Regions from separate parts of the Microbacterium sp. NPDC087665 genome, predicted to be linked through region 1. Evidence: riboswitches for the same ligand, from Rfam matches in the RefSeq annotation. Region 1 holds a riboswitch; the other holds the start of a gene.
The links. A riboswitch is a leader RNA that binds a small molecule or an ion and turns the genes downstream of it on or off. The one in region 1 is predicted to bind thiamine pyrophosphate.
Positions count from the first base shown of each region.

Region 2: another riboswitch for thiamine pyrophosphate. It lies ahead of ACIOSY_RS06925 (ECF transporter S component); the one in region 1 lies ahead of thiM (hydroxyethylthiazole kinase).

Region 1 covers NZ_JBIUWD010000006.1:8,665-23,566, reverse strand. The annotation lists gene ACIOSY_RS14150 (amino acid ABC transporter ATP-binding protein) at 1-74, shown strand, start outside; gene ACIOSY_RS14145 (glutamate ABC transporter substrate-binding protein) at 117-1,028, shown strand; gene ACIOSY_RS14140 (amino acid ABC transporter permease) at 1,095-1,751, shown strand; gene ACIOSY_RS14135 (amino acid ABC transporter permease) at 1,748-2,677, shown strand; gene pheS (phenylalanine--tRNA ligase subunit alpha) at 2,711-3,751, shown strand; gene pheT (phenylalanine--tRNA ligase subunit beta) at 3,751-6,264, shown strand; gene ACIOSY_RS14120 (AAA family ATPase) at 6,304-7,446, opposite strand; TPP riboswitch at 7,492-7,585, shown strand; gene thiM (hydroxyethylthiazole kinase) at 7,576-8,424, shown strand; gene ACIOSY_RS14110 (bifunctional hydroxymethylpyrimidine kinase/phosphomethylpyrimidine kinase) at 8,421-10,571, shown strand; gene argC (N-acetyl-gamma-glutamyl-phosphate reductase) at 10,802-11,854, shown strand; gene argJ (bifunctional glutamate N-acetyltransferase/amino-acid acetyltransferase ArgJ) at 11,851-13,008, shown strand; gene argB (acetylglutamate kinase) at 13,005-13,904, shown strand; gene ACIOSY_RS14090 (acetylornithine transaminase) at 13,901-14,902, shown strand, end outside.
Region 2 covers NZ_JBIUWD010000003.1:36,308-51,209, forward strand. The annotation lists gene ACIOSY_RS06900 (ABC transporter ATP-binding protein) at 23-1,786, opposite strand; gene ACIOSY_RS06905 (enoyl-CoA hydratase/isomerase family protein) at 1,899-2,960, shown strand; gene ACIOSY_RS06910 (ABC transporter ATP-binding protein) at 3,130-4,857, shown strand; gene ACIOSY_RS06915 (ABC transporter ATP-binding protein) at 4,854-7,196, shown strand; gene ACIOSY_RS06920 (D-alanyl-D-alanine carboxypeptidase family protein) at 7,421-8,947, opposite strand; TPP riboswitch at 9,030-9,141, shown strand; gene ACIOSY_RS06925 (ECF transporter S component) at 9,132-9,812, shown strand; gene ACIOSY_RS06930 (ABC transporter ATP-binding protein) at 9,815-11,266, shown strand; gene ACIOSY_RS06935 (energy-coupling factor transporter transmembrane component T family protein) at 11,263-12,042, shown strand; gene ACIOSY_RS06940 (phosphotransferase) at 12,059-12,784, opposite strand; gene ACIOSY_RS06945 (SDR family NAD(P)-dependent oxidoreductase) at 13,027-13,791, shown strand; gene ACIOSY_RS06950 (SDR family oxidoreductase) at 13,856-14,689, shown strand; gene ACIOSY_RS06955 (sulfite exporter TauE/SafE family protein) at 14,713-14,902, opposite strand, start outside.

The DNA.
Region 1 (14,902 bases):
CCCCCGAGGAGTTCTTCACGCACCCGAAGAGCGACCGCGCCAAGGACTTCCTCTCGAAGCTCCTCACGCACTGACCCTCACCAGACCCTGCACCACAGCACATGAAGGAGACGCATATGCGACGCACACGGACACTGGCAGGCATCGGAATCGCAGCGGTAGCGCTGCTGGCGCTGACGGCCTGTAACAGCGGCAGCCCCTCGACGCCCGGCGGAGGCACCGGCGACGAAGAGGCCGCAGAAGACAGCACCTGGTTCGAGGTCGCCACCGACGTCGAGCTCGAAGGCAGCCCGACGTTCGACGCGATCACCGAGCGCGACAAGGTCGTCGTCGGCGTGAAGGAGGACCAGCCCGGTCTCGGCTTCCTCGACGTGACCACGGGCGAGCGCACCGGCTTCGACGTCGACATCGCCCGCTGGATCGCCGCATCGCTCGGGTACGACGAGGACAAGATCGAGTTCAAGCCGATCGCCTCCGCGAACCGCGAGCAGGCGATCACGAACGGTGACATCGACTACTACGTCGGCACCTACTCGATCAACGACAAGCGCAAGGAGCTCATCGACTTCGCCGGGCCCTACTTCATCACGGGTCAGGGTCTCCTGGTCGCCGCTGACGCCCCTGAGGCCGAGGCGCTCGAGGACTTCAACGGCAAGACCGTCTGCTCCGCGACCGGCTCCACGCCGATCCAGAACATCAAGGCGAACTTCCCCGACATCACGACGCAGGAGTACGACCTGTACTCCGCCTGCGTGCAGGACCTGATCGACGGCAAGGTCGATGCGGTCACCACCGACCAGGCCATCCTGATCGGCTACGCGGCACAGTACCCGGATGACGTGAAGGTCACCGGCGGTCTGTTCACCGAAGAGCGTTACGGCGTCGGACTCGAGAAGGGCGACGATGTGCTGCGCACGCACATCAACGAGCTGTTCACCGACAACCCCGACATCTGGCAGGCGATCTTCGACAAGAACCTCGGTTCCAGTGGCATCGAGGTCGAGCAGCCCGAGGTCGACCAGTACTGATCTGACAACAGGGGCGGCCTTCCCACGGAAGGCCGCCCCGCACCTCCTGAAGAAGGGGAGGGTGGCGTGGACGTCATCTTCGGCAACCTCGACCTGTGGGGAGAGGCGATCGGCAATACGCTGCTCGTCTTCGCCATCGGCGGGATCATCGCCCTCATACTGGGCATCATCGTGGGCGCCATGCGCGTCTCACCCGTCCCGATCGCGCGCGGCGTGGGCACGGCGTACGTCAACATCGTGCGCAACACCCCGCTGACGCTGGTCTTCTTCTTCTTCATCTTCGGATACCCGCAGCTCGGGTTCCCCGAGCTCTCGAACCTCGTGTTGGGCATCCTCGCCATCGGCATCTACACGGCCACCTACGTTGCCGAGGTGCTCCGCGCGGGCATCAACACGGTGCCCGTCGGTCAAGCAGAGGCGGCGCGCGCGATCGGCCTGCCGTTCGGCCAGGTCATGGGGCTCGTCATCCTGCCGCAGGCGTTCCGCTCGGTCGTCCCGCCGATGATGAGCGTCTTCATCGCCCTGCTCAAGAACACCACCGTCGCCGCCGGCTTCTCGGTCGCCGAGCTCGCCGCCCTGCGGTCGACGATCAACGACTCCGCCGATCGTCCCGGCAACCCGATGGAGGTGCTGCTCTGGGTGGCGGTCGTCTTCGTCGCCCTCGTGATGCTGATGAGCTGGCTGCAGCGCCATCTCGAGAACCGATGGAGGATCGCGCGATGACTTCCGTGCTGTACGACGTTCCCGGCCCCCGGGCGATCGCCCGCAACCGCATCCTCGCGGTGGTCACCATCGTGCTCGTTCTCGCCGCCCTCGGATTCGTCGGCCTGCGGATGTTCGAGACCGGTCAGTTCTCCGCCGAGAAGTGGTACGTCTTCACGTTCTCGAACGTGTGGATGGGGATCTTCAAGGCTCTCGGCAACACGCTCGCGGCCTTCGCCCTGGCGGCGGTGCTGAGCATCATCCTCGGCTTCGTGCTCGCGATCGGTCGGCTGTCCGATCACAAGTGGGTGCGAGTCCCCGTCACGGTCGTGACCGAGCTCTTCCGCGCCGTCCCGGTGCTCGTGTTCATGATGCTGCTGTATTACGGGCTTCCTGTTCTCGACGTGAAGATGGATCCGTACTGGGCCGTCGTGCTCGCCCTCATGGCCTACAACGGCTCGGTCCTCGCCGAGGTCATCCGCGCGGGCGTCGAGTCGCTGCCGAAGGGGCAGCGCGAAGCCGGCTCCGCGATCGGTCTGCGCAAGAGCGGCGTCATGCGCCTCATCCTGCTCCCGCAGGCGATCCGCGCCATGCTCCCGGTGATCGTGGCCCAGCTCGTCGTGACGATGAAGGACACGGCGCTCGGCTTCATCATCACCTACCCCGAGCTGCTGTACTACGCGAAGCAGCTCACCTCTCAGCAGGGTCGTCCGATCCTGCAGTCCGCGTTCGTCATCGGCGGCATCTACATCGTCATGTGCCTCATCCTCTCCGGCATCGCCAAGTGGGTCGAGGTCCGGACGCGGCGATCGACCAAGGTGCGCGGGATTCTGCCTGACGCAGGTACGGACCCGCGGACGCATGAGGAAGGCACGAACACCGAACTCATCGCCATGCAGCGCGGGGCGGGGAAATTCGACATGGGGAACGGGCCGGGAGCGGGCTGAGCGTCGGCTTGCGCGCCGGTAGACTCGTCTCTCGTGTCTGAGTCTCCAGAAATCACCCCGGAAGCGGTCGAAGCAGCCGTCGCCGCCGCGCTGGCAGCGATCAACGCAGCGGCCGACACCGTCGAGCTGAAAGCGGCCCGTGCCGCCCACGTCGCCGACGGTTCGCCCCTCGCCGTCCTGAACGCCTCGATGCGTCAGGTCGCGCCCGAGAACAAGGCCGCGTTCGGCAAGCTCGTCGGCCAGGGCCGCGGGCAGGTCACTCAGGCGCTCGCCGCGAAGGAGACGGAGCTCGCGGCGGCAGAGGTCGCGGCGCGTCTCGAGTCCGAGCGGGTCGACATCACGGCGGTGCCCTCGCGCACGCGCGTGGGTGCACGGCATCCGCTCACCCTGCTCCAGGACCAGGTCTGCGACATCTTCGTCGGCATGGGATGGGAGATCGCCGAGGGGCCGGAGCTCGAGCACGAGTGGTTCAACTTCGACGCGCTGAACTTCGACGTCGATCACCCCGCCCGCCAGGAGCAGGACACGTTCTACGTCGATCCGACCTCGCGCCACCTCGTCATGCGCACGCACACCAGCCCGGTGCAGGTGCGTTCGATGCTCGACCGCGAAGTGCCGATCTACGTGCTCTGCCCGGGCCGCGTCTACCGCACCGATGAGTTCGACGCGACGCACCTGCCGGTGTTCACCCAGTTCGAGGGCCTCGTGATCGACAAGGGCATCACGATGGCGCATCTCAAGGGCACGCTCGACCACTTCGCCAAGCTGCTCTTCGGCCCGGAGGCCAAGACGCGCTTCCGCACCAACTACTTCCCCTTCACCGAGCCCTCTGCCGAGCTCGACCTGTGGCACCCGACCTTCAAGGGCGGTGCTCGCTGGATCGAGTGGGGCGGCTGCGGCATGGTCAACCCCAACGTGCTGCGCGCGGCGGGGATCGACCCCGAGGAGTACAGCGGTTTCGCGTTCGGCATGGGCATCGAACGCGGGCTCATGTTCCGCAGTGATGTGCAGGACATGCGCGACATGGCCGAGGGTGACGTCAGATTCAGCGAGCAGTTCGGGATGGTGGTGTGATGCGCGTCCCTCTTTCGTGGTTGCGTGAGTACGTCGATGTGGCAGCGGATGCTTCGCCGGAGGATGTGCTCGAAGCACTGGTGACGGTCGGCTTCGAAGAAGAAGACGTGCACCGCTTCGAGATCTCGGGCCCGGTCGTCGTCGGCCAGGTCGTCTCCCTCGACCCGGAACCGCAGTCCAACGGCAAGACCATCAACTGGTGCCAGGTCGACGTCGGCGAGGCGAACGGCGGCATCCGCGGCATCGTCTGCGGCGCGCACAACTTCGTCGCAGGCGACAAGGTCGTCGTGACTCTTCCGGGAGCAGTGCTCCCGGGTCCGTTCCCGATCGCCGCCCGCAAGACCTACGGTCACGTGTCGGACGGCATGATCGCCTCGGCGCGCGAGCTGGGGCTGGGCGACGAGCACAACGGCATCGTCGTACTGTCGGACCTCGGCATCGACGCCCCCGTCGGCACCGACGCGATCGCGCTCCTGGGGCTCGACGACATCGCCGTCGAGATCAACGTCACCCCCGACCGCGGGTACGCGTTCTCGCTGCGCGGCGTCGCCCGCGAGTACTCGCATGCCACGGGTGCCGCATTCCGCGATCCGGCCGAGCGCGACTTCGCCGAACTGCAGCCCGGCATGGGGCACACGGCGATCGTCGATGACCGGGCACCGGTACGCGGACGCGTCGGAGCCAGCGAATTCGTCACGCGCGTGGTGCGCGGGGTCGATCCCGCATCACCGACACCGCCGTGGATGGTGGCGCGCCTGTCGCTGGCCGGCATGCGCTCGCTCGGCGTGCTCATCGACATCACGAACTACGTCATGCTCGAACTCGGGCAGCCGCTGCACGGGTACGACCTCGACAAGCTCACGGGTTCCATCACGGTGCGCCGCGCGGCGTCGGGCGAGAAGATCACGACCCTCGACGGTCAGGAGCGCACGCTCCACGGCGAAGACCTGCTGATCACCGACGAATCGGGCCCGATCGGCATCGCCGGCGTCATGGGCGGCGGCACGACCGAGATGAGCGAGACGACGCAGAACGTCCTCATCGAGGCGGCCACCTTCGACCCCATCACGATCGCGCGGTCCGCGCGTCGCCACAAGCTTCCCAGTGAGGCGTCCAAGCGCTTCGAACGGGGCGTCGATCCGCTCATCCCGTTCGTCGCCGCACGTCGTGCCGCTGACCTCATGGTCGAGCTGGCCGGTGGCACGCTCACTGAAGAGGGGGGTGCGCTCTTCAGCGAGGTCTTCGTCTCGGAGATCGAGCTGCCGAGCGGCTTCGTGCAGGGTCTGATCGGCGTCGACTATTCGGACGCCGAGATCACCGGTGCGCTCACCACGATCGGCGCCGAGGTCACGGCGAGCGAGTCCGCAAGCGCGGGCTGGGTCGTCATCCCGCCGACCTGGCGCCCCGACCTGACCGACAAGTGGACGCTCGCCGAGGAGGTCGCCCGCATCCACGGACTCGACCGCATCCCCGCGGTGTTGCCGACGCCCCCGTCGGGTCGAGGACTCACCGCTCTGCAGCAGGGGCGCCGTCGCGTGGCGGATGCACTCGCCGCTGCCGGCTTCGTCGAGACGCCTGCGTTCCCGTTCACGACCGACGTGCAGAACGATCTGCACGGTTCGGCGTCGGGGGAGCACCTTCCGAGCATCCGCCTGGCGAACCCTCTCGACGGGCAGGCGCCGTTCCTGCGCCGGTCGCTCATTCCGGGGCTGCTGCAGACGGCGCACCGCAACATCTCGCGCGGTCTCACCGACCTCGCGATCTTCGAGACCGGCATCGTCTTCCTTCCCGAGCCGGGAGTCGAGTACGGCACCGACGAGGTGCCGCCGCCCGGCGAGCGGCCCTCTGCCGAGACGCTGGCCGAGCTCAACGCGTCGATCCCGCCGCAGAATCGCTTCGTCTCGGCATTGCTCACCGGCAACGTGACTCCGCGTCAGCCGGGGCGCGCGGCAGAAGCCGCCGGTCTCACCGAGGCGCTCGACGCCGTGCGGGTGATCGCGAGTGCTGCCGGCGTCGAGATCGATGTCGTGCAGAGCGAGCGTGCGGCACTGCATCCCGGACGCACGGGCGAGCTGCGCGTCGCGGGGAAGCCGGTCGGCTACGTCGGCGAACTGCACCCCACGGTCACGGACGACGCCGACCTGCCGGGCCGAGCGACCGTGCTCGAGATCGACCTCGATCTCGTGCTCTCGCTCGCCGGCGATCGCATCGTCGCCGCATCGCTGTCGACGTTCCCCGCGGCGACGCAGGATGTGTCGCTGACGCTTCCTGCCGAGGTCCCGGCAGCCGACGTGCGCGATGCTCTCCTCGAAGGCGCCGGTGCTCTGGTCGAGTCGGTGCGCCTGGTCGACGACTATCGCGGCGAGGGTGTGCCGCAGGGCTCGAAGAGCCTGACGTTCGCCCTGCGTTTCCGTGCGGAGGATCGCACACTGACGGCAGCGGAAGCGACCGAGGCGAAGCTCGCCGGCGTCGCCGTCGCCGCTGAGCGTTTCGGCGCGGCGCTGCGCGACTAGAAATCCTCGAGTGGGCGCTGGCCGTCGCGGAGCGTGATGCTATCGCGACGGCCAGTGCCAGCTGGGGCGTTCGAGGGGCAGCTGATCCCGGACGCGGGTGCCGTAGCCGGCGGATTCGAGCTCCACGGTCTCGGCGCCCGCTTGGGCGAGCACGCGACGCAGCACCGCGGAGTGGGTCACCACGATCACCTGGGTCTGGGCGGATGCCGCCGTGAGCAGGGCTCCGAGCGGGGCGATCAGGCTCTCGTGCAGGCTGGACTCCGGCTCGTTCACGACGAGCAGCGGCGGGGGATCGGCCGGGAGGAGCGCGGCGCACAGCAGCAGGAAGCGAAGCGTGCCGTCGGACAGCTCGGCGGCGTCGAGTGGCCGCAGCAGCCCCGGTTGCCTGAGCTGCAGTCGGAACACGCCCTCGTTCACCGCGATCTGCACGCGCGACCCCGGGAACGCCTGCTCCACGGCCTGGTCGAGTGAAGCGCCGCGCCCGGCATCCTGCGTCGTCGCCCAGACCGCGGCGAGATCGGAGCCGTCGTCGCTGAGCCACCGCGTGCGGGTGCCGATCTGCGGGGCGCGCGCCGGTGAACCGGCATCGGTCCGGAAGTGGTCGTAGAAGCGCCACGAGGCGATGCGATGCTGCAGGGCGACGCTCTCGGGCAGCGCTGTGCCATCGGTGAGATCCAGCAGCGCGCTCTGCCCCGGACCCATCGGCTGGTTCAGCGACACCCACCCCTGGTCGCCGCGCACCCGCACACCGGTGCGCTGCCGGTCGAGGATCAGCGTGCCGGGGCGGGCGAACGGACCGGTGAAGACCTGCTCGCGCTTGATCTCGGGATCGCGCGTGAACGGGCTCCTCGGATCGGCCTGGGGGAGCCCGAGGTCGAGGACATACCCCAGCTCGTCCGACGCGAAACCGAGGCGCACCGCGACGGGCCGCGTGCGTTTGGTGCCCTGCGCGCCCAGCCCTTGCGGCGTCTCGGGGCCGGCCCACAGCACGCTGTCGAGTCCGCCCTCGCGGGCGATCGCGGCGACCGCGCGACCGTGGCCCGCTTCTGCCAGCAGGCGCAGCGCGCGGTAGAGGTTCGATTTGCCGGTGCCGTTCGCGCCGGTGATGACCGTGAGGGGGTGCAGGGGCAGTACCACGTCGACGAGCGAGCGGTAGCCGGAGATCGCGAGGGCGGTGAGCATGTCGACATCCTCGCAGCGGCTTCCGACATCCTCGATAGACTGCGTGCGAGTGACACGGGGTGCCGCATCCGCGGCTGAGAACAGACCCGTCGAACCTGATCTAGTTCGTACTAGCGAAGGGATGTCGCAATGAGCGATCTTCTGCGTCCATCGTCCGATCCGTCCGTCGTCGAGCATGCGGCGACTCTGCTGGCTGCACTGCGCGCAGCGCCTCCGCTGACGCAGTGCATCACCAACTCCGTCGTCACCGGCTTCACCGCGAACGTGCTGCTCGCCCTCGGTGCGGCGCCGGCGATGGTCGACATCGTCGGGGAGGCCGGCATGTTCGCGGGTGTGGCCTCCGGCCTGCTCGTGAACCTCGGCACGCCCACGCCCGAGCAGCGTCAGGCCGGCCTCGAGGCGGTCGACGGGGCGACCGCCGCCGGAACGCCGTGGGTACTCGATCCGGTGGCGATCGGCGCTCTTCCGGTCCGCACCGCTCTCGCCACGCAACTCGCGGCACTGCGGCCGACGGCGATCCGTGGCAATGCCTCGGAGATCCTGGCGCTCGCGGGGCTCAGCGCCGGCGGACGCGGCGTCGACGCCACCGACAGCACGGATGCGGCGGCCGAAGCCGCTGTGATCCTCGCGCAGCGACACGGCAGCATCGTCGCGGTGTCGGGTCCCGTCGATCTCGTGACCGATGGTGAGCGGATCGTGCGGATCGCCAACGGGGATGAGCTGCTCACCCGGGTGACGGGCGGCGGATGCGCGCTGGGGGCGGTCATGGCCGCATTCCTCGGCGCCGCGCGCCTCGCACCCATCCCCGCCCTCGACGCCGTCGCCGCGGCATCCCTCGTCTACACGATCGCTGCGGAGCACGCGGCGGCGTCGTCCACCGGGCCCGGAAGCTTCGCCGTCGCGCTGCTGGACGCGCTCGCCGCGGTGCAGCCCCAGGAGTTGGCCCGCGAGGCGCGCGTCGAGGAGGTCTCCCGATGATCGCCGACCTCTCGCTCTATCTGGTGACGGACACGGCGTTGTGCGGCGATCGCGGTGTGGTCGAGACCGTCCGGCAGGCGGTCGACGGCGGGGTGCGCATCGTGCAGCTCCGTGACAAGACCGCGAGCGACGCGGAGATCGTCGATCAACTCGTCGCCCTGTCGCACGTGATCGACGGGCGCGCGCTCCTCGTCGTCAACGATCGTCTCGATGCCGCACTCGCCGCCCGCGGTTGTGGAGCCCGGGTCGACGGCGTGCACCTCGGGCAGGGCGATGCCTCGGTGCTGCGGGCTCGTGCCGAGCTCGGATCCGACGCCGTGATCGGCCTGACCGCGAACACCGCTGAGCATCTCGCCGCCGTCCTCGCTCTCCCTGCGGGCACAGTCGACTATCTGGGCGTCGGCGTCATCCGCCCGACCAGTACGAAACCCGATCACCCGCAGACCCTCGGCGTCGACGGTTTCCGCGCGTTCGCCGCGGCGAGCCCCCTCCCGTGCGTTGCGATCGGCGGCGTCGGCGTCGATGATGTCGACGACCTGCGCGCTGCCGGTGCGGCGGGCATCGCCGTCGTCTCGGCGCTGTGCGCGGCCGAGGAACCCCGATCCGCCGCGGAGGATTTCCTGCGCCGGTGGCGCCGCGGCTCGGTGCCCCGGGTGCTGAGCATCGCCGGCAGCGATCCCTCGGGAGGGGCGGGCATCCAGGCCGATCTCAAGTCCATCGCCGCGAACGGCGGGTACGGCATGGCAGCGATCGCCGCGCTCACCGTCCAGAACACGCGCGGCGTGCGCGGGGTCCACGTGCCGGATGCCGGAGTGCTCGCAGCGCAGCTCGCCGCCCTGTCCGACGACATCGTCATCGACGCCGTCAAGATCGGGATGCTGGCGAATGCCGATGTCGTGCGGGCGGTGATCGCCTGGCTCGATGCCGTGCGCCCGCCGATCGTCGTGCTCGATCCGGTCATGGTGGCCACCAGCGGTGATCGGCTGCTCGACCCCGCCGCCGAGGATGCGCTGCGCGAGCTGCTGCACCGCGCGCACCTCGTCACCCCGAACCTCACCGAGCTCGCCGTCCTGGTCGGGCGGGAGATCGATGACTGGGCGGACGCCCTGACGGCCGCGGAAGAGCTGTCGTCGCAGATCGACGCCGCCGTGCTCGTCAAGGGCGGCCACCTCCTCGGCGACGATGCGCCGGACGCCCTCGTCGACACCGCGCGTGGCCGTCGCGAGGTGTTCCCCGGCTCCCGCATCGAGACGTCGAACACCCACGGCACGGGGTGCTCGCTGTCCTCCGCTCTCGCGACGCTCCTCGCCCGCGGGCACGACCCCGTCGCGGCCGTGTCCTCGGCCCGGGCGTGGCTGCGGGAGTCGCTGCGCGAGAGCGACGCGCTGCACGTCGGCCGCGGGCACGGGCCCGTGCACCATTTCGCCGGGCTGTGGAGCCGCGGCGGTCTCTCGACGCGCCCGACGGCATCCGAGGTCGCAGACGACTGGTGGGAGGGGATCGCCGGCATCCGCGCGCAGATCGACGACCTGCCGTTCATCCGGAGCCTCGCCGACGGCAGCCTGCCGCGCGCGCCGTTCGACTTCTATCTGGCGCAGGACGCGCTGTACCTGCGCGACTACGCGCGCGTGCTCTCCGAGGCGGCACGGCTCGCGCCGACCTCGGCGGAGCAGGCGTTCTGGGCGGGTTCCGCCGAGGGCGCGATCGTGGGCGAGCTCGAGCTGCATGCGGCCTGGCTGACCCCCGGCGACGGCGTGACCGCGGCGACGTTCGCCGCGGAGCCGGGGTCCGCGACCACCGCGTACCTCGATCATCTGCGCTCGACGGCGTTCGCCGGCGGATACCCCGAGCTGATCGCCGCGCTCCTGCCGTGCTTCTGGCTGTACACCGACCTCGGGGAGCGTTTGCACGCGGGGGAGTTCGGCAGCCTCGCGCAAGAGGCGGAGCATCCGTACGCCTCCTGGCTCGCCACATACGCCGACCCGGCCTTCGCCGTCGCGACCGCCCAGGCCATCGCGTACGTCACGCAGACCGCCGCCGCGGTCGACGATACGACGCGGGCGCGCATGCGCCGCGCCTTCGACGTCTCGAGCGCCCACGAGCGCGACTTCTTCGATGCGCCCTGGGGGTTCGTCGCCGCCAGGTGACCGCGTGGATTTGCGGATGCCGTCACCGGCGCGCTATCGTCGCGGCATGCCTTCGGCCGCCTCCGTTTCTCCGACGCTCGCTCTGAGCGTCGTCTCGGTGCGCCGACGCCGGGCCGACCGCCGACTCTAGGCGACCCTGCGCTCCTGCCTGCCGGCGGTCGAGTGCCGGCGTCGCCGCCTCGGCCACCCTCCTGAGCCCTGTCGAAGGGCCCGACCGTTAAGGTAGAAGCATGACGTACACCGTCGCCGTTTCCGGCGCATCCGGCTATGCGGGCGGCGAGATTCTGCGCCTCCTCGCCGCTCATCCCGACATCGAGATCCGCACCGTCACGGCTCATTCGAACGCCGGACAACCGCTCGTCGACCACCAGCCGCACCTGCGCTCGCTCGCGCATCTGACGCTGCAGGACACCACTGCCGAGATCCTCGCCGGGCACGACATCGTCTTCCTGGCCCTCCCGCACGGGCAATCCGGCCAGTACACCGATGCGCTCGGTGACGTGCCGCTGATCATCGATGCCGGCGCCGACCATCGCTTGACCTCGCAGGACGCCTGGGATGCGTTCTACGGAGGCGCCTTCCACGAGCCGTGGACGTACGGAGTCCCCGAGCTCCTCGTCGGCGACGGCAAGCAGCGCGCGAATCTGCGCGGGGCGACACGGATCGCGGCGCCGGGTTGCAACGCCTCCACCGTCAGCCTGAGCCTGGCCCCGGGAATCGCCGCCGGTGTGATCGATCCCGGTGACATCGTCTCCGTGCTCGCGGTCGGTCCGTCCGGCGCCGGCAAGAGCCTGAAGACGAACCTGCTGGCGAGCGAGATCCTCGGCTCCGCGAACCCCTACGCGGTCGGGGGGACCCACCGGCACATCCCCGAGATCCGCCAGGCGCTCGCCGCGGCCGCCGGTGCCGAGCCCGCGAGCATCCGCATCTCCTTCACCCCGGTGCTCGTGCCGATGTCGCGGGGAATCCTCGCCACGTCGACCGCACCGATCATGCCCGGGGTGTCGGATGCCGAGATCTGCGCGGCATGGGAAGACGCCTACGGCGACGAGACCTTCGTCCAACTGCTCCCCGCCGGGAGCTTCCCCCGCACGGCCGACGTGCTCGGCGCCAACACCGCCCTCATCGGGCTCGCCATCGACCGCGCGGCGAACCGCGTGACCGTCGTCACCGCGGTCGACAACCTCGTCAAGGGCACGGCGGGCGCCGCCATCCAATCCATGAACATCGCGCTCGGCCTCCCCGAGGACCGCGCCCTCTCAGTGAACGGAGTCGCCCCGTGAGCGTCACCGCCCCCCAGGGTTTCGAAGCGGCCGGCGTCGCCGTCGGCCTCAAGTCCACCGGCAAGCCCGATGTCGCGGTCGTCGTCAACCGCGGGCCGCGCAAGGTCGGCGCCGCGGTGTTCACGAGCAACCGTGCCAAGGCCAACCCGATCATCTGGTCGCAGCAGGTGATCGCTGACCGCGTGGTCGAGGCGGTCGTCCTCAACTCCGGGGGCGCGAACTGCTTCACCGGGAGCTTCGGCTTCCAGACCACCCACCAGACGGCCGAGAAGGCGGCGGAGCTCCTCGGAGTGAGCGCCGGCGACGTGCTGGTGTGCTCAACCGGGCTCATCGGCACGGGTGATGAGGTCTTCCGCTCCAAAGTGCTCGCGGGGACCGAACAGGCCATCGACGCACTGTCCGCCGACGGAGGCGATATCGCCGCACAGGCCATCATGACCACCGACACCGTCGCGAAGACGGCGGTCGTCGCTCGCGACGGCTGGAGCATCGGCGGCATGGCGAAGGGCGCAGGGATGCTCGCTCCCGGTCTCGCGACCATGCTCGTGGTGCTCACCACCGACGCCGACCTCGAACCGCTCGAGGCCGACGCCGCTCTGCGCGCCGCGACCGGCACCACCTTCGATCGCCTCGACTCCGACGGCTGCATGTCGACCAACGACCAGGTCACGCTTCTCGCCAACGGCGCAAGCGGGATCAAGCCCGACCTCGAAGAGTTCCGAGCGGCGCTCGCCGAGCTCTGCCAGGTCCTCGCCGTGAAGCTGCAGGGCGACGCCGAGGGGGCGAGCCACGACATCACGATCGAGGTGCAGAACGCGGCATCCGAGCAGGATGCCGTCGAGGTCGGTCGTTCCGTCGCCCGCAACAACCTCTTCAAGGCGGCGATCTTCGGAAACGACCCGAACTGGGGTCGTGTGCTCGCCGCGATCGGCACGACCTCGGCGCAGTTCGACCCCTACGACGTGGACGTCTGGATGAACGGCGTGCGCGTGTGCACGGCCGGTGGCCCCGACCGCCCGCGTGAGGAGGTCGATCTCACGCCGCGTGCCACGCACCTCGTCATCGATCTGCGCAGCGGCGAAGCATCCGCCACCATCCTCACGAACGATCTCACGCACGACTACGTCCACGAGAACAGCGCGTACGCCTCATGACCGACATTCAGGACACTCCCGCCGAGGTCGCCGCGCAGAAGGCCGCGACCCTCATCGAGTCGCTTCCCTGGTTGAAGAAGTTCCGCGACCAGATCGTCGTCGTCAAGTACGGCGGCAACGCCATGGTCTCCGACGAGTTGCAGGAGGCGTTCGCCCAGGACATCGCCTACCTGCGCTACGTCGGCGTGCTGCCGGTCGTCGTGCACGGAGGCGGACCCCAGATCTCCGACATGCTCGGGCGGCTCGAGATCCCCAGCGAGTTCAAGGGCGGGTACCGGGTCACCAACACCGAGGCGATCAGTGTCGTGCGCATGGTGCTCACCGGACAGGTGAATCCGCAACTCGTCTCGAAGATCAACTCGCACGGCCCGATCGCCACCGGACTCAGCGGCGAAGACGCCGGTCTCTTCGGCGGTCGCCGTCGGGGCGTCATGATCGACGGGGAAGAGGTCGATCTCGGCCGCGTCGGCGACGTCGTGCAGGTCGATCCGACCCCGGTCATCGACCATCTGCGGGCCGGACGCATCCCCGTGGTGTCGAGCATCGCCCCCGATCTCGATCACCCCGGCCAGTCGCTCAACGTCAACGCGGATGCCGCGGCGGCAGCGCTCGCCATCGCGCTCGATGCGCGCAAGCTCGTCATCCTCACCGATGTGCCCGGGCTGTATGCGGACTGGCCGAATCGCGACTCCCTCGTCTCGCACCTCACCTCGTCGGCGCTCACCGAGATGCTGCCGAGCCTCGAATCGGGGATGATCCCCAAGATGCGCGCCTGCCTCGACGCCGTCGAGGCCGGGGTCGACGCCGCGGCGATCATCGACGGGCGGGTGCCGCACTCGGTGCTCGTCGAACTCTTCACCAGCAAAGGAATCGGAACGGAAGTGGTGGCAGGATGACCATCTGGCAGGACGACGCAGAGCGTGACCTCGTACTCAACGCGGGGGAGCGCCTCGCGCTGCTCACCCGCGGCGAAGGCTCCTACCTGTGGGACTCCGAGGGCCGACGCCACCTGGACTTCCTCGCGGGCATCGCCGTCACCTCCCTCGGCCACGCGCACCCCGTCTTCGTCGAGGCCGTGTCGCGCCAGGCGGCGACACTGGCGCACGTCTCCAACTACTTCGCGACGCCCCCGCAGCTGGCGCTCGCCGCGCGGCTCAAGCGCCTCGCCGGTGCGGGCATCGACGGCCGTGTGTTCTTCTCGAACTCGGGTGCCGAGGCCAATGAGGCGGCGTTCAAGCTCGCCCGTCTGCACGGCGGTACCGAGCGCCCGCGCATCATCGCGCTCGAGAACGGCTTCCACGGACGCACCATGGGATCGCTCGCCCTGACGGCGAAGCCGTCGATGCGCGCGCCGTTCGAGCCGATGCCCGGCGGAGTCGAGCACATCTCCGCGACGATCGAGGCGCTCGAGGCGGCGATCGATGATCGCGTCGCCGCCGTCATCGTCGAGCCGATCCAGGGTGAGGCGGGTGTCGTCGAGCTTCCCGAGGGGTATCTCGCCGCGGCCCGTTCGCTCACGCTCGCCCATGGCGCGCTCCTGATCGTCGACGAGATCCAGACGGGCGCCGGGCGCACCGGTGCCTGGTTCGGGTTCAGCCACGAGGGCATCACCCCCGACGCCATCACCCTGGCGAAGGGCATCGGTGGTGGCTTCCCGATCGGTGCACTCGTCACCTATGGAGCCGCCAGCGCCCTGTTCACGCCCGGATCGCACGGCTCCACCTTCGGCGGCAACCCGCTGGCGACGGCGGTGGCCGATGCGGTGCTCGCCGAGATCGAGGACGCCGGTCTCGTCGAGAATTCGGCGCGCCGGGGAGAAGAGCTGCGCGACGTCATCCTCGGGATCGATTCGCCGTTGATCTCGGCCGTCCGCGGCCGCGGCTTGCTCATCGGC
Region 2 (14,902 bases), on a different contig from region 1:
GAGGGCGTTTCTGCGTGGCGGCTCAGTTGTGCGAGTGATCGCCCTCGTGGTTCTCGTGGTGCTCGTGGTTCTGCTCGCCGTCGTTCTCGTGGCCGTCGGTCGCGCCGTGCTCGGGAGCGTCGGTCGCGGTGTCGACGACCTCGATCGTGCGGGTACGGTCGTCGTCGCCCTCGGCGGGAGCTTCGGCGAGCGGGTAGTCCTTCGGCTCGTCCTCGAAGTAGGCGCGCGCGGCGTCGGCGAGCATCGAGCTCACCGCGGCGGAACGCGGGTCGTTGGCCTGGTCTCCGGATTCGTCGTCGCCTTGAGGGGCGGCGTCGCTCCCGGAACCCTCCGACGACCCGAGGCCGTCGAAGACCTCGATGCCGGACTCATCGGTTGCCGACGCGTCGGCGCCCGATCCGTCGGCGTCCGGGAAGACCGAGGGGGCTTCGTCGGAGTGGGCGGGTGCGGCGCCGAACAGGATGTCGTCGAACGACGGTCCGGAGGATGCTTCGCCCGACGCGTCGACATCGTCGACGACCGGCTCCGCCGCAGCGGACTCGGCGGTGGCCGCCTCGGCGACCGTGGCTTCGGCGAGCACGGCGTTCGCGAGGGCGGCGTCGGCGTCGGCGTCGGCATCGGCGGTGTCGGCATCCGTAGTACCGGCATCCGTGTTGCTGCTGTCTGCGGAATCACCGCGGTGCTCTTCACCATCGTGTGCGATGGCGGTGCCGGCACCGGCCGCGACGACCGCGGTGGCGACGGGGCCACCGGGAACGGTGGCCGCCACGTCTGCGGCGATGGCCGCGGCGGCGACGGCAGCCTCGTCGTCGGCCGTCTGCGCGGTCGTCTCGGCCGACGCGGACGTGGGAGGCACGAGCTGCGAGGCGACGATCTCGGCACGCGGCTCGAGCTTGCCGCCCCGCACCAGCTGCATGAAGACGTCTTCGAGGGTCGGTCCGCGCTGCACGAGCGTGGTGAGTGCGATGCCGGCCTCGGCCGCCACGGCGCCGACGCGGCGGGCATCGCTGCCGCGCACGGTGAGTCCCGAACGCAGGATCTCGATGTCGAAACCGGCCGTCGCGAGCGCCGAGGTGAGGGCGACTCGGTCCGGAGCATCGACCACGACCGCCCCGGACGACGGGTCGGCGAGTTCTTCGATGCCGCTGGCGAGAACCAGCTGGCCCTTCGAGAGCACGAGCACGTTGTCGGCGACCTGCTCGACCTCGCTGAGCACGTGCGACGAGACGAGGACGGTGCGTCCTTCGTCGGCGAGGCGACGCATCAGCATGCGCATCCAGCGGATGCCCTCGGGATCGAGTCCGTTGGCCGGCTCGTCGAAGACGAGGGCGCCGGGGTCGCCGAGCAGTGCGTGGGCGACGCTCAGCCGCTGGCGCATTCCCAGCGAGAAACCGCCGATGCGGGAGTCACCCTCGTCCTCGAGGCCGACGATCGCGAGCACCTCGGCGACGCGGGCGAGCGGGATGTCGTTCGCCTTCGCGGCGATCGTGAGCTGGCGGTTGGCGGTGCGGCGCGTGCGATACACGGTCTCTTCGAGCACCGAGCCGATCACGCGCAGCGGCTGACGGAGGTCGGCGAATGCCGTGCCGCCGATCGTCGCCGTGCCCGAGGTGGGGCGCACCTGGCCCAGGAGCATCCGCAGCGTCGTGGTCTTTCCGGCACCGTTCGGGCCGAGGAATGCGGTGACGGCGCCGGGTTCGATACGTGCGGAGAAGTCGGAAACAGCGGTCACCTCATTGAAGCGCTTCGTCACGCTCGTGAATTCGAGAACCTGTCCGTCGGTCATGCGCGACCTCTCCTTGCTTGGTCAATTCTCTCTATCCTGCCGGAAAAGCGCCCGGATCGCGTATTTCCTGTGGATACCGGGGGCCGGAACGGATCGGAGTAGCCTGACATCCGTGACCGATTCCTCCTCCGATGACCGTGTCCTCGTCCGCACCGAAGGAGCCCTCGGAAGGCTCACCCTCAATCGGCCCGAAGCCATCAACGCCCTCGACCTGGGCATGATCGAGCAGCTCACGGCCGCCCTCGAAGCCTGGAAGACAGACACCGACGTGCAGATCGTGCTGCTCGACGGCACCGGGGATCGGGGCTTCTGCGCCGGCGGCGACGTGCGGGCGCTGCATGCGCAGATCGTGGCGGGCGAGCCCGAGCGCACGGCCGAGTTCTTCCGCGCGGAGTATGCGCTCAACGCGTTGATCGCCGAGTACCCGAAGACGGTCGTCGCGCTCGCCGACGGCATCACGATGGGCGGAGGCATCGGGCTCGCCGGCCACGCGGCCATCCGCATCGTCACCGAGCGCTCGAAGCTGGCCATGCCCGAGACCCGCATCGGATTCACGCCCGACGTCGGCGGCACCTGGTTGCTGGGCCGCGCCCCCGGACGCTTCGGCGAGTACTTCGGACTCACCGGCGATGCGATGAGCGGTGCGGACGCGATCTACCTCGGCTTCGCCGACCACTTCGTGCCCTCCGAGCGCCTCGACGCGCTGCGCGAGGCGCTCGCCTACCGCGCGGATCCGACCGGTCCGAGCGAGATCGTGCTGCTGTTCGACGAGACGCCGGACCCGTCGGAGCTGCCCGCAGACCGCGTCTGGGTCGACGAGGCGTTCGCGGCCGACACGGTCGTCGGCATCATCGAGCGGCTGCAGGCGCAGGGGATTCCGGATGCCGCGGCCACGGCCGACCTGCTCGAAGGACTGGCTCCCACCGGCCTCACGGTCACCCTCGACGCGGTGCGCGAGGCGCGGGCGTCGGCGGGGCTGCGCGCGGCGCTGGAGGGCGAGTACCGCCGGGTGCTCTGGTTCGTGACCGAGCACCCCGACCTCGTCGAGGGCATCCGTGCGCAGCTGGTCGACAAGGATCGCAACCCCCACTGGCAGCCGGCGACGCTCGCCGAGCTCGACGCGGATGCCGGGGCCGGAGCGCGCGAGTACGTGCCCGCCGTGCCGCTGTTCTGAGGTCCGCTCCGCGGGCAGCGCGAGACGGGTCTGGTTCGCTGTGAGCGAAGGTGGTAAACCCGACAGTACGAATGTCTGAGCTTCGTGGCACTCTTTGTTGTGGCCGATTTCGAGTCGGCATCTTCCCCCACACATGAGTCCACAGCTTCATCTCTCAGAAAGTCCGCCTGTGCTGGGTAAAATCCTCCTCCGCTATCTGTCCCGATATAAGTGGCTCCTTCTGGCTGTGCTGGTCTTCCAGCTCGCCAGTGTCGCGGCCACCCTCTACCTCCCGTCGCTCAACGCCGACATCATCAACGAGGGCGTGGCCACGTCCGACACCGCCTTCATCTGGCGCACCGGCATGTTCATGCTCGCCGTCTCGCTCGGGCAGATCATCGCCTCGATCATCGCGACCTACTTCGCCGCGCGCGCGTCGATGGGCGCCGGGCGCGACATCCGGGCAGACGTCTTCAGCAAGGTCAGCGGCTTCTCCGAGCGCGAGGTGTCGCAGTTCGGCGCCGGGTCTCTCATCACCCGCAACACCAACGACGTGCAGCAGGTGCAGATGCTGGCGATGATGGGCGCGACCATGCTGGTCACGGCTCCGCTGCTCGCGATCGGCGGCATCATCTTCGCCGTGCGCACCAACTTCGGGCTCAGCTGGATCATCGCGGTCTCCGTTCCGGTGCTGCTGATCCTCGCCGGAATCATCGTCAGCCGCATGGTCCCGCTCTTCCGCACCAACCAGCGCAAGCTCGATGCCGTGAACCGCATCATGCGCGAGCAGCTGACGGGTGTGCGCGTGGTGCGCGCATTCGTGCGCGAGACCATCGAAGAAGAGCGCTTCCGCGAGGCGAACACCGACATCATGATCGTCGGCCGCAAGATCGGGTCGCTCTTCGTGCTGCTGTTCCCGCTCTTCATGCTGATCCTCAACGTCACCGTCGTCTCCGTGATCTGGTTCGGCGGCATCGAGATCAACACCGGCACGGTGCAGGTCGGCACGATCTTCGCCTTCATGCAGTACATCGGTCAGATCATGGGCGGCGTCATCATGGCCAGCTTCATGGCGATCATGATCCCGCGCGCCGCCGTGTCGGCGGAGCGCATCGGCGAGGTGCTCGACACCGTCTCGACCATGGAGCGTCCCGTCGACGGCGTCACCGATTTCCCCGCGCCCGGCGCTGTCGCCTTTGATGACGTGGAGTTCTCCTACCCCGGCGCCGACTCGCCGGTGCTCACGGGCATCAGCTTCGCCGCTGAGCCGGGTGAGACCGTCGCGATCGTCGGATCGACCGGTGCGGGCAAGACGACACTCGTGTCGCTCATTCCTCGTCTCTTCGATGCCTCAGGTGGAGCCGTCTTCGTCGGCGGAGCAGATGTTCGCACCGCAGATGTCGAGTCGCTCTGGAAGACGATCGGCCTCGTTCCGCAGCGTCCGTTCCTGTTCACCGGAACCGTGGCGTCCAACCTGCGCTACGGGCGCGAAGACGCCACCGACGAAGAACTCTGGGCGGCGCTCGAGATCGCCCAGGGCCGTGACTTCGTCGAGGAGATGCCGGACGGTCTCGAATCACGCATCACCCAGGGCGGCACGAACGTCTCGGGAGGCCAGCGTCAGCGCCTTGCGATCGCCCGCGCGATCGTGCGGCAGCCGCAGGTTCTGGTGTTCGACGACTCCTTCTCGGCCCTCGACCTCACGACCGACGCCCGGCTGAGGCAAGCGCTGTGGCGCGAGCTGCCGCACGTCACCAAGATCGTCGTCGCGCAGCGCGTGTCCTCGATCACCGATGCCGATCGCATCGTCGTCCTCGAAGGGGGCACCATGGTGGGTGTCGGCACGCACGAAGAACTCCTCGAGACGAGCACCACCTATCGGGAGATCGTCGAGTCGCAGCTGGGGGTCGACGCATGAGCGAGCAGAACGAGTCCAGGACCCGTCGCGGCCGCGTAGCTGCCGCCACGGCCACCACCACCGTCGAGCCGGAACTCACCGACGAAGAGAAGTACGAGGCCGAGCTCGCCGAGAAGGCGCGCCAGGACGGTGGCGGCTGGGACAGCGTCGCGCCGGGCAAAGCCGACAACTTCGGCGTGAGTTTCGCGCGCATGATCGGGCTGCTCAAGCCCTCCGCCGTATGGTTCATCATCGTGTCGATCCTCGGCGCGATCGGTGTCGTGCTCACGGTCGCCGCACCCAAGGTGCTCGCCGAGGCGACGAACCTCATCTACAAGGGGTTCACCTCCGTACAGCTCTCGCAGCCGAACGGCGACTTCCCCGGCTTCCCCGTCGGTACGCCGAAGAGCGATGTGCTCGAGGCCCTTCGCGCAGCGGGCCAGACCGACTTCGCGAACCAGGTCGCCGCCATGGGCGACTTCACGGTCGGTGACGGCGTCGACTTCGACGCGCTGCGCTGGATCATCGCCGCGGTGCTCGCGATCTACGTCGTCGCCGCGTTCCTCAGCTGGATCCAGGGCTACGTGATCAACGTCATCATGGTGCGAACCATGTGGCGCCTGCGTGAGCAGGTCGAGGCCAAGATCAACCGCCTCCCGCTGTCGTACTTCGACAAGGTGCAGCGCGGAGACCTGATCTCGCGCGTCACGAACGACATCGACAACATCACGCAGACCATGCAGCAGTCCCTCTCGGGGGCGATCACTTCGGTGCTCACCGTCGTCGGCGTGCTGGTGCTCATGTTCTCGATCTCGTGGCAGCTGGCGCTCGTCGCTCTCGTGGCACTCCCGCTCATGGGCGTGATCTTCGGCATCATCGGACCGCGGTCGCAGAAGGCATTCGGCACCCAGTGGCGCAAGGTCGGTCGACTCAATGCCCGCGTCGAAGAGGCCTTCTCCGGCCACGCGCTGGTCAAGGTGTTCGGTCGTGAGCAAGACGCCCTCGACAAGTTCAAGGACGAGAACGAAGAGCTCTACCAGGCGAGCTTCAAGGCGCAGTTCCTCTCCGGCATCATCATGCCGGCGATGACGTTCATCGGCAGCCTCACCTACGTCGGCATCGCCGTGCTCGGTGGCCTCATGGTCGCGAACGGGCAGCTGCGCCTCGGCGACGTTCAGGCCTTCATCCAGTACTCGCAGCAGTTCACGCAGCCGCTGTCCGAGCTGGGTGGCATGGCCGCCGTCGTGCAGTCCGGCACGGCATCGGCCGAGCGGGTGTTCGAGCTGCTCGACACCGACGAGCAAGAGCCGGATGCAGACGATGCTCCGACCATCACCGGTGGGCGGGGTGTCGTCGAGTTCGAGAACGTCGCGTTCTCCTACACGCCGGATCGCCCGCTCATCACCGACCTCTCGTTCCAGGTCGAGCCGGGGCAGACGGTCGCGATCGTCGGTCCGACGGGTGCCGGAAAGACGACGCTGGTCAACCTGATCATGCGGTTCTACGAGCTCGACGGCGGGCGCATCATGCTCGACGGCCAGGACATCGCGCAGATCACGCGCGACGACCTGCGCTCGCGCACCGGCATGGTGCTGCAGGACCCGTGGCTGTTCAACGGCAGCATCCGCGAGAACATCCGATACGGTCGCTCCACCGCGACCGACGACGAAGTTCTCGAGGCTGCGAAGGCGACCTACGTCGACCGCTTCGTGCACGCGCTGCCCGAGGGCTACGACACCGTTCTCGACGAAGACGCCTCCAACGTCTCGGCGGGCGAGCGTCAGCTCATCACCATCGCCCGGGCTTTCGTCGCCCAGCCGTCGATCCTCATCCTCGATGAGGCAACGTCGGCGGTCGACACTCGCACCGAGCTGCTGCTGCAGCACGCGATGGCGGCGCTCCGCGAAGGACGCACGTCATTCGTGATCGCGCACCGGCTCTCGACGATCCGCGACGCCGACCTCATCCTCGTGATGGAGCACGGCGACATCGTCGAGAAGGGCACGCACGACGAGCTCATCGCCGCGCAGGGCGCCTACTGGCGGCTCTACCAGTCGCAGTTCGAGCAGGCGGCCTCAGACATCGACGCGGAAGACGCCCTCACCGGGTCGACGCCGGTCGTGGTCACCGGCGACGCAGACGCTGCAGCCGAGGTCGCGGCAGAGGTCGAGGCCGAGAAGGTCGCGGCCGCAGCGCGCGCTGGTGCGTCGATCGGAGCGCAGCTGCCCGGTGCCGAAGCGGCAGCCGCCGAGGCGGTCATCGAGGCGTTCACGTCAGACGGTGACCATCGCGGTGGCCGTGACGGTGACGGTGACGGTGACGGTGACGGTGACCGAGGCGGCGACAGCTCGCGAGCCTGAGCACTCGCCTCCGAGCACTCGCCTCCGAGCGACTCACAGCAGAACGGCCCCATCCCTCACCGGGATGGGGCCGTTCTGATGACACCCGACCCGCCCTCTCCACCTCGGCACCGAGAGGCATTCCCGTCGTAAAAACTGTCGGTCCGGGCGCGTCAGAACGACAGATAGTGCGACGGGAGCGCCGGACGGGAGTGCGACGGGAACGCCGGCCGGGGAGGCGGCTGCTAGTCCGCGTCGATGCCGAACAGCTCGAACGGGTGCGTGAGGCGCCACCAGAAGCTCGGGCCCTCGATGTCGGAGGCCAGGGTCAGCTCGGTCGTCGCCGCGTTGAGAGGGCCGGTCGTGCTCAACGTGCCGACCGTGGTGCCTTCGTCGCGCGCATCGCCCAGGGTGAACTCGGGAGTCGATGTCGCGGTCGCACCGTTCCACAGCAGCACATCGGTGTCGGCATCCGTCACGATGTCGATCTCCTCGCCCCACACCGTCTGCACCTGGCCGACCACGGTGCCCTCCGGCACGGCCGCGTCCTGCGCGGCGAGGGCGGCCTCGACCTCGGCGAACAGCGACCGCGTCGCCGCGAGGCGCTGCTCGTCATCGCCCTGGTTGAGCACCGCGGCGTACAGCTTCACCGTGGTGTCGTCGACGGTGATGTCCTTCGCGGTCAGCAGGTTCCATCCGACGAGCGTGCCCGTCTTGATGCCCACCACGCCGGGGTCGGCGAGCATCCCGTTGGTGTTGACGACCGTGCCCGCACCCGGCAGCTCGACGGATGCGGTGCCGACGATCTCGGCGAAGACCGGGTTCTTCATCGCCATCTCTCCCAGACGCAGAAGCGCCTCGGGGGTCGCGGTGTTCGCTTCGCTGAAGCCCGACGGAGTGACCACCGTGATGTCGCTGAGGCCGCGGTCGCGCAGCCAGATCGCCGCGGCCGCCGCGAACTCGCGGTCGGATCCCCAGATCTCGGAGGCCAGGCGGTCGATGTAGTTGTTCGCCGATCCGAGCAGTGTGCCCTGCAGCATCTGGTACTCGGTGAGGGTGCCGCCGACCGGCACGTCGAGTGCGGACTGATCCGAGCGGCGATAGCTCCAGTAATTCTGGCTGTCGGCGCGCGTGAACGAGAACGCCGGACCCTGTTCGCCCGGGGCCAACGGCATCCGATCCAGCACCATGAGGGCGCTGACGACCTTCGTGATGCTCGCGATGCTCGCGGCATCGGGTGACGAAGCCGTCAGGCCGATGCCCCCCACGCCGACGGCGGCGCTGCCCTGCGCCGGCCAGACGACCGACGCGACCGGGGCGGCGGTGACGGAGAACTCGACAGGAGCTGCGGTGGGGGCGACCTCGTGCAGCGGCCACAGCAGCGTGGTTCCGGCGTATGACGCGGCGAGGGCCACGAGCACACCGATGGGTACGAGCACGCGCGGGCTGGCGATCGCGGGGCGCAGACGCGCTCCTCGCAGAATTCCGATCCCGGAGGCGTCGAGCGGCTCGTCGAAGCCGCGGGCGGTGGATCCGGCGGCGACGGCGGCCGGATCGACCCAGGTGAGCGCTGTCGCCTGGCGGCCATCATCGGCCCACTCGGCGGAGGCATCGGCATCGTCGAGCTGCAACAGTTCGCCGGGGTCGTCGCTGAAGACGGCGGTCTCCGCCGGGGGCGTCTCGACCGCCGCTTCCGGCGGATCGCCGTCTGCGCGCACGCCGATCTGCGGCTCGGCGGTGGCGGTGGCCTCGGCGGGATCAGGAGCGGTCACTCGCTTACGGTACCGAATCCGCGGCCGGTTGCGTGGTTCTGCGGTCTGCGCTGCCGCCGGTGTCGGCACTCGGTATGCTGGGGACCACAACCACGGGAGTCCGGCGAGCCGGGCTGAGAGGGAGCGAATCGCGCTTCGACCGTCGAACCTGATCTGGGTCATGCCAGCGCAGGGAGGAGTTCAGATGAGTACGTCCACGTCCGCATCCGCCGCGAAGAACGCCGCGAAGAGCAGCGCCGCGAAGGCATCCGCGAATTCGGGGCAGCCCGCCCGCCAGATCTGGCGCTGGCGCGTCGTCGACATCGTCGTGGCCGCCGTGCTCGGCGTCGCGATCGGTCTCGTCTTCTGGGGATGGAACACCATCGGCTACGCCTGGTTCGGTGCCGCCGATGCGCTCACCCCGGGGCTCGGCGGCATCGCCGTCGGAATCTGGCTGCTCGGCGGCGTGGTCGGAGGCCTCGTCATCCGCAAGCCCGGTGCCGCCCTCGTCGTCGAACTGGTGGCGGCGATCGTGTCGATGCTCATCGGCAACGTGTGGGGTATCTCGACGATCCTTTCGGGGCTGGTGCAGGGTCTGGGCGCCGAGATCATCTTCGCGCTGTTCTTCTACCGCCGCTTCGGCCTCGCGGTCGCCGCGCTCGCGGGCATCGGTGCGGGAGCGGCCGCCTGGGTGTTCGAGCTGTTCTACGGCAGCTCGCCGAACATCCTCAAGTCGTTCGAGTTCAACACGATCTACCTCGTCAGCGTCGTGGTCTCGGGCGCCATCCTCGCGGGTGTGCTCGGCTGGCTGCTCGTGCGCGCGCTGGCGGTCACGGGGGCGCTCAGCCGCTTCGCCGCCGGGCGAGAGCACGTGCGCGAGGTCTGACGATGACTGTCGCCGCCCCGGCCCGGGTGCAGGCCTCGGGCTGGGGATGGCGCTACGCCGGGCGCAAGCGAGCCGCGGTGTCGGATCTCACCTTCACGATCGAGCCGGGCGAGCGCGTTCTGCTGCTGGGCGCATCCGGTGCCGGGAAGTCGACCCTGCTGGCCGGCCTCGCGGGTGTGCTCGGCGACGACGATGAGGGCGAGCGCGCCGGCGAGCTGCGCATCGACGGCGCCACGCCCGAGTCGCAGCGCGGTCGCATCGGTCTCGTTCTGCAGGATCCGGATGCCGGGATCGTGCTGTCGAAGGTGGGCGACGATGTCGCCTTCGGGTGCGAGAACCTCGGCGTTCCGGCATCCGAGATCCCTGCGCGGGTTTCGGAAGCGCTCGAAGCCGTCGGTCTCGCGGTTCCGCTGCAGCGCCCGACGAAGGCGCTCTCGGGTGGGCAGAAGCAGCGTCTCGTACTTGCGGGAGTGCTCGCCATGCGCCCCGGGCTGCTGCTGCTCGACGAACCCACGGCCAACCTCGATCCGGTCGGCGTGCGTGAGGTGCGTGCGAGCGTCGAGCGTGCGGTCGACGCGACCCAGGCGACCCTGATCGTCGTCGAGCATCGCACCCCGATCTGGGTCGACCTGATGACGCGGGTGATCGTGGTGGCGGCCGACGGGGGGCTGCTCGCCGACGGCCCGCCCGCACAGGTCTTCGCGGCGCACGGCGAGACGCTGGCCGATGCCGGGGTGTGGGTGCCGGACCGGGGTATCGATCTGCCGGTGCTCGGTAGGGTCGAGGCTCCGGATGCGCTGTCCGCCACCGCGCTGTCGATCGCGCGCGAGCCCGGCCGGCCGGTGCAGTCGGGGCTCGACCTGCACGTACCGCAGGCGAACGCCACCGTCATCACCGGTCCCAACGGCGCAGGCAAGTCCACCCTCGCGTTGACGCTCGCCGGACTCATCCCCGAGCATTCCGGCGAGGTGCGGACGGCGGAGCGACTGGCGGGCCGCCGGGGCGTGCGTCCGATCCGCTGGACCTCCCGCGAGCTCCTCACCCGCATCGGCATGGTGTTCCAGGAGTCGGAGCATCAGTTCCTCACGCAGACCCTGCGCGACGAGCTGTCGGTCGGGCCGCGCGCCCTGGGCTGGGATCGTGCGCGTACGGATGCCGTGGTCGACGGGCTCCTGGAACGGTTGGGTCTCGCTCCGCTGGCGCTCGCGAACCCCTTCACCCTGTCGGGCGGGCAGAAGCGTCGGCTCTCCGTCGCCACGGTGCTCGCCGGGTCGCCGGAGGTGATCGTGCTCGATGAGCCGACCTTCGGCCAGGATCGCCGCGGCTGGATCTCGCTCGTCGCGCTGCTGCAGGAGGAGATCGCGCGCGGACGCGCAGTCGTCGCGGTGACCCATGATGACGCGGTGAGCCATCACCTCGGCGGGCACCGCATCGTTCTGGGGGAGGCGTCATGACGGCCACCGAGGTCGAACGTCGGGTGTGGCTCGACGGCGTCAACCCGGTGACGAAGCTGCTGCTCGCGCTGCTGCTCTCGATCCCTTTGTTCGCGTCGATCGACGTCACGAGCGCGCTGGTCGCGATCGGTCTGCAGCTGCTGTGCATCCCGCTCACGGGGCTGCGAGCGCGCACCGTGCTGCTGCGCCTGCTGCCCCTCGCGATCTTCGCGCCGATCGCCGGGCTCAGCATGCTGCTCTACGCGGAACCCGCCGGGCGGATCTACTGGTCGTTCGGGTTCGCGACGATCAGCGAGGACTCGATCGGGCTGGCGATCGCGGTGAGTCTCCGCGTCATCGCCCTCGGGCTGCCCACCATCCTCCTGTTCGGCGGCACGGATCCGACGCAGCTGGCCGACGCCCTCTCGCAGGTCGCGAAGCTGCCGAGCCGGTTCGTGCTCGGCATCCTGGCCGGCACGCGGATGCTCGGACTCTTCCTCGACGACTGGCGCACGATGGGTCTGGCGCGGCGGGCACGCGGAGTCGGCGACCGGGGAGTGCTGCGGCGATTCTTCTCGATGGCGTTCGTGCTGCTGGTCTTCGCCGTGCGCCGCGGCACCAAGCTCGCCGCGGCGATGGAAGCGCGCGGCTTCGGATCGGGCATCCCCCGCACCTGGTCGCGGCCGTCGAGACTGCACCCGCGCGACGCGGTGGCGCTGCTCGGCGGCGTCGCCATCATGGCAGCGGCGCTCGCCGCCGCGGTCGTCGTCGGCACCTTCCGCTTCGTCTGGAGCTGACCGGGGGAGTGCTCGCTCAGGTCTCGTTCCACACGCGCCGGTAGTACTCCAGCCGTTCGCGGTCGGGTTCGAGGCCGTACGCCTCGATGAGAGCATCCGACCATCCGGGTCCGTAGTTCCATTCGGTGCTCATCGCGGCGACGGCGATGTCGGCCCAGCGGTCGGCGACGCCCAGGGCGGCGAGGTCGACGTGCGCCGCCCACCGGCCGTCGTCGGTGAGCAGGGTGTTGGGCATGCAGGGGTCGCCGTGGCACACCACGAGGAGGTCGATCTCGGGTGCGGTGCGCAGATCATCGGGGATCTCGACTCCGCGCTCGGTGGCGTTCGCCAGGCGTGTCTCGACACTCCAGTCCCACGGGCACTCGGCGACCGGCAGCGTGTCGTGCAGGGCGCGCAGCCCCTCACCGACGGCGCGCACCGCCGTGGCCGGATCGTCGGACCAGTGCGGGTCGACGGCGCTGCGCCCATCGACCGCTCGCGTGACGAGCCATTCGTGCGCGGCATCCTGCCCCTGCTCGAGCACCTGCGGCACCGTGGTGAACGTGTGGGCCCAGCGCATCCGTTCGGCTTCGTCGCGCATCGACGCCTCGGGGTCGAGCGGCCCCCACTTGATGTACCGCGCGTCGTCGGTGCGGAAGGTGAGTCCGCCGATGCCGTTCAGCCAGACGGGCGCGATGGCGGCGCCGCGTGCCAGGGCTCGCACGTGCGCGGGAACCTCGATGTCCGCTGTGGGGATGCTCACCCGTTCATCATCTCGCGGCGCGGCGCGTGGCGGTTCACAACTCCTCAGAATCGCGTGCGCTCCGCGCGTGGCCTCGCGCCCTTCCGCGGGGCGGGCGCGGTCGGTGATGAGGATCTGAGGAGTTATGAACCCCGACCCCGTAGGCTCGCTCACGACACAGCCGGCCCGCGGGGATCGTGGTGAAACCAAGAACCACGTAGGCTGGAACTCAGTCGCACAACGACGTTCGAAGGAGAACAGAGATGCAGATCAGCGGACAGGGAGCCCTCATCACGGGCGGCGCCTCGGGCCTCGGACTCGCGACCGCCAGACGGCTCACCGCCGCTGGCGCTTACGTCACGATCATCGATCTTCCGACCTCGGCGGGTGCCGACATCGCGGCCGAACTCGGCGGCCTCTTCGTGCCGGCCGACGTCACCAGCGTCGACGAGGTGCAGGATGCCGTCGCCCAGGCTCAGGCCGCCGCCCCGCTGCGCGTGGTCGTGAACTGCGCCGGCATCGCCCCGCCCGCCAAGGTGCTCGACCGCGACGGCAACCCGGCGGTACTCGCCGACTTCGAGCGCATCGTGCGCATCAACCTCGTCGGCACGTTCAACGTGCTGTCGCAGGCATCCGCCGTCATCGCGAAGAACGATGTCATCGGCGACGGTGCCGACCGCGGCGTCATCGTCAACACCGCCAGCGTCGCCGCGTTCGACGGGCAGATCGGCCAGCCCGCCTACTCCGCATCGAAGGGCGGCGTGCACGCGATGACCCTTCCGGTCGCGAGGGAGCTCGCCCGCTACGGCATCCGCGTCGTCACCATCGCCCCCGGCATCATGGAGACCCCGATGCTCATGGGTCTGCCGCAGGCCGCGCAGGACTCGCTCGGTCAGCAGGTGCCGCACCCCTCGCGCCTCGGCCGCCCCGACGAGTACGCCTCGCTCGTGCAGCAGATCGTCGAGAACGACTACCTCAACGGCGAGACGATCCGTCTCGACGGCGCGATCCGCATGGCGCCGAAGTAACCCGCCCGCGACCGAAAGCGCGACCGAGGTCGTCTTTCAGACGCATCGCTTACGAAGGAGAGACATGAGCACACTCGCAGGAAAGACCATTCTGATGTCGGGCGGGAGCCGCGGCATCGGGCTCGCGATCGCCTTGCGTGCGGCCGCCGACGGCGCGAACATCGCCATGCTCGCGAAGACCGATACCCCGCATCCGAAGCTCGAGGGCACGATCCACACGGCGGCCGAGCAGATCCGTGCGGCCGGCGGGCAGGCGCTCCCGATCGTCGGCGACGTGCGCGAAGACGACGACATCACCGAGGCCGTGCTGAAGACGCAGGGCGAGTTCGGCGGCATCGACATCGTCATCAACAACGCCAGTGTCATCGACCTGTCGCGCTCGCTCGAACTCGGAGCGAAGAAGTACGACCTCATGCAGGACGTCAACGTGCGCGGCACGTTCATGCTGTCGCGGGCGGCCGTGCCGATCCTCAAGGATGCCGAGAACCCGCACATCCTGTCGCTGTCGCCGCCCCTCAACCCGACGCCGAAGTGGCTCGGGGCGCACACGGGCTACACGCTGGCGAAGTTCGGCATGACGATGGCGACGCTGGGGCTGGCGGCCGAATTCGCGCGCGACGGCATCGCCGCCAACACCCTCTGGCCGCGCACGACGATCGCGACGGCGGCGGTGCAGAACCTGCTCGGCGGAGACAAGGTCATGGCGGCGAGCCGCACGCCCGACATCTATGCGGATGCCGCGTACCAGGTGCTGCTGCAGCCCGCGAGCTCGTACACGGGGCAGACGCTCATCGTCGAGGACGTGCTCGAGGCCGCGGGCGTCACCGACTTCTCGGGCTACGCCGCGATCGCCGGGACGCCAGACAGCGCGCTGTTCCCCGACATCTTCCTCGACTGAGGCGGGGTCGGTGATAGGGCGCCTCAGAACAGCAGATACACCGCGCCGACCACGGTGAGCGCGATCACGATGCGGTCGAACAGGCGCTGATCGAGGCGCTTCGCGACGGCGAGGCCGACGAGTGCGCCGACGACGACGAGCGGCGCGAGAGCGGCATCCATGAGCAGCACGGGGCCCTCGAAGAGTCCGAGTCCGGCGAGGAACGGGATCTTG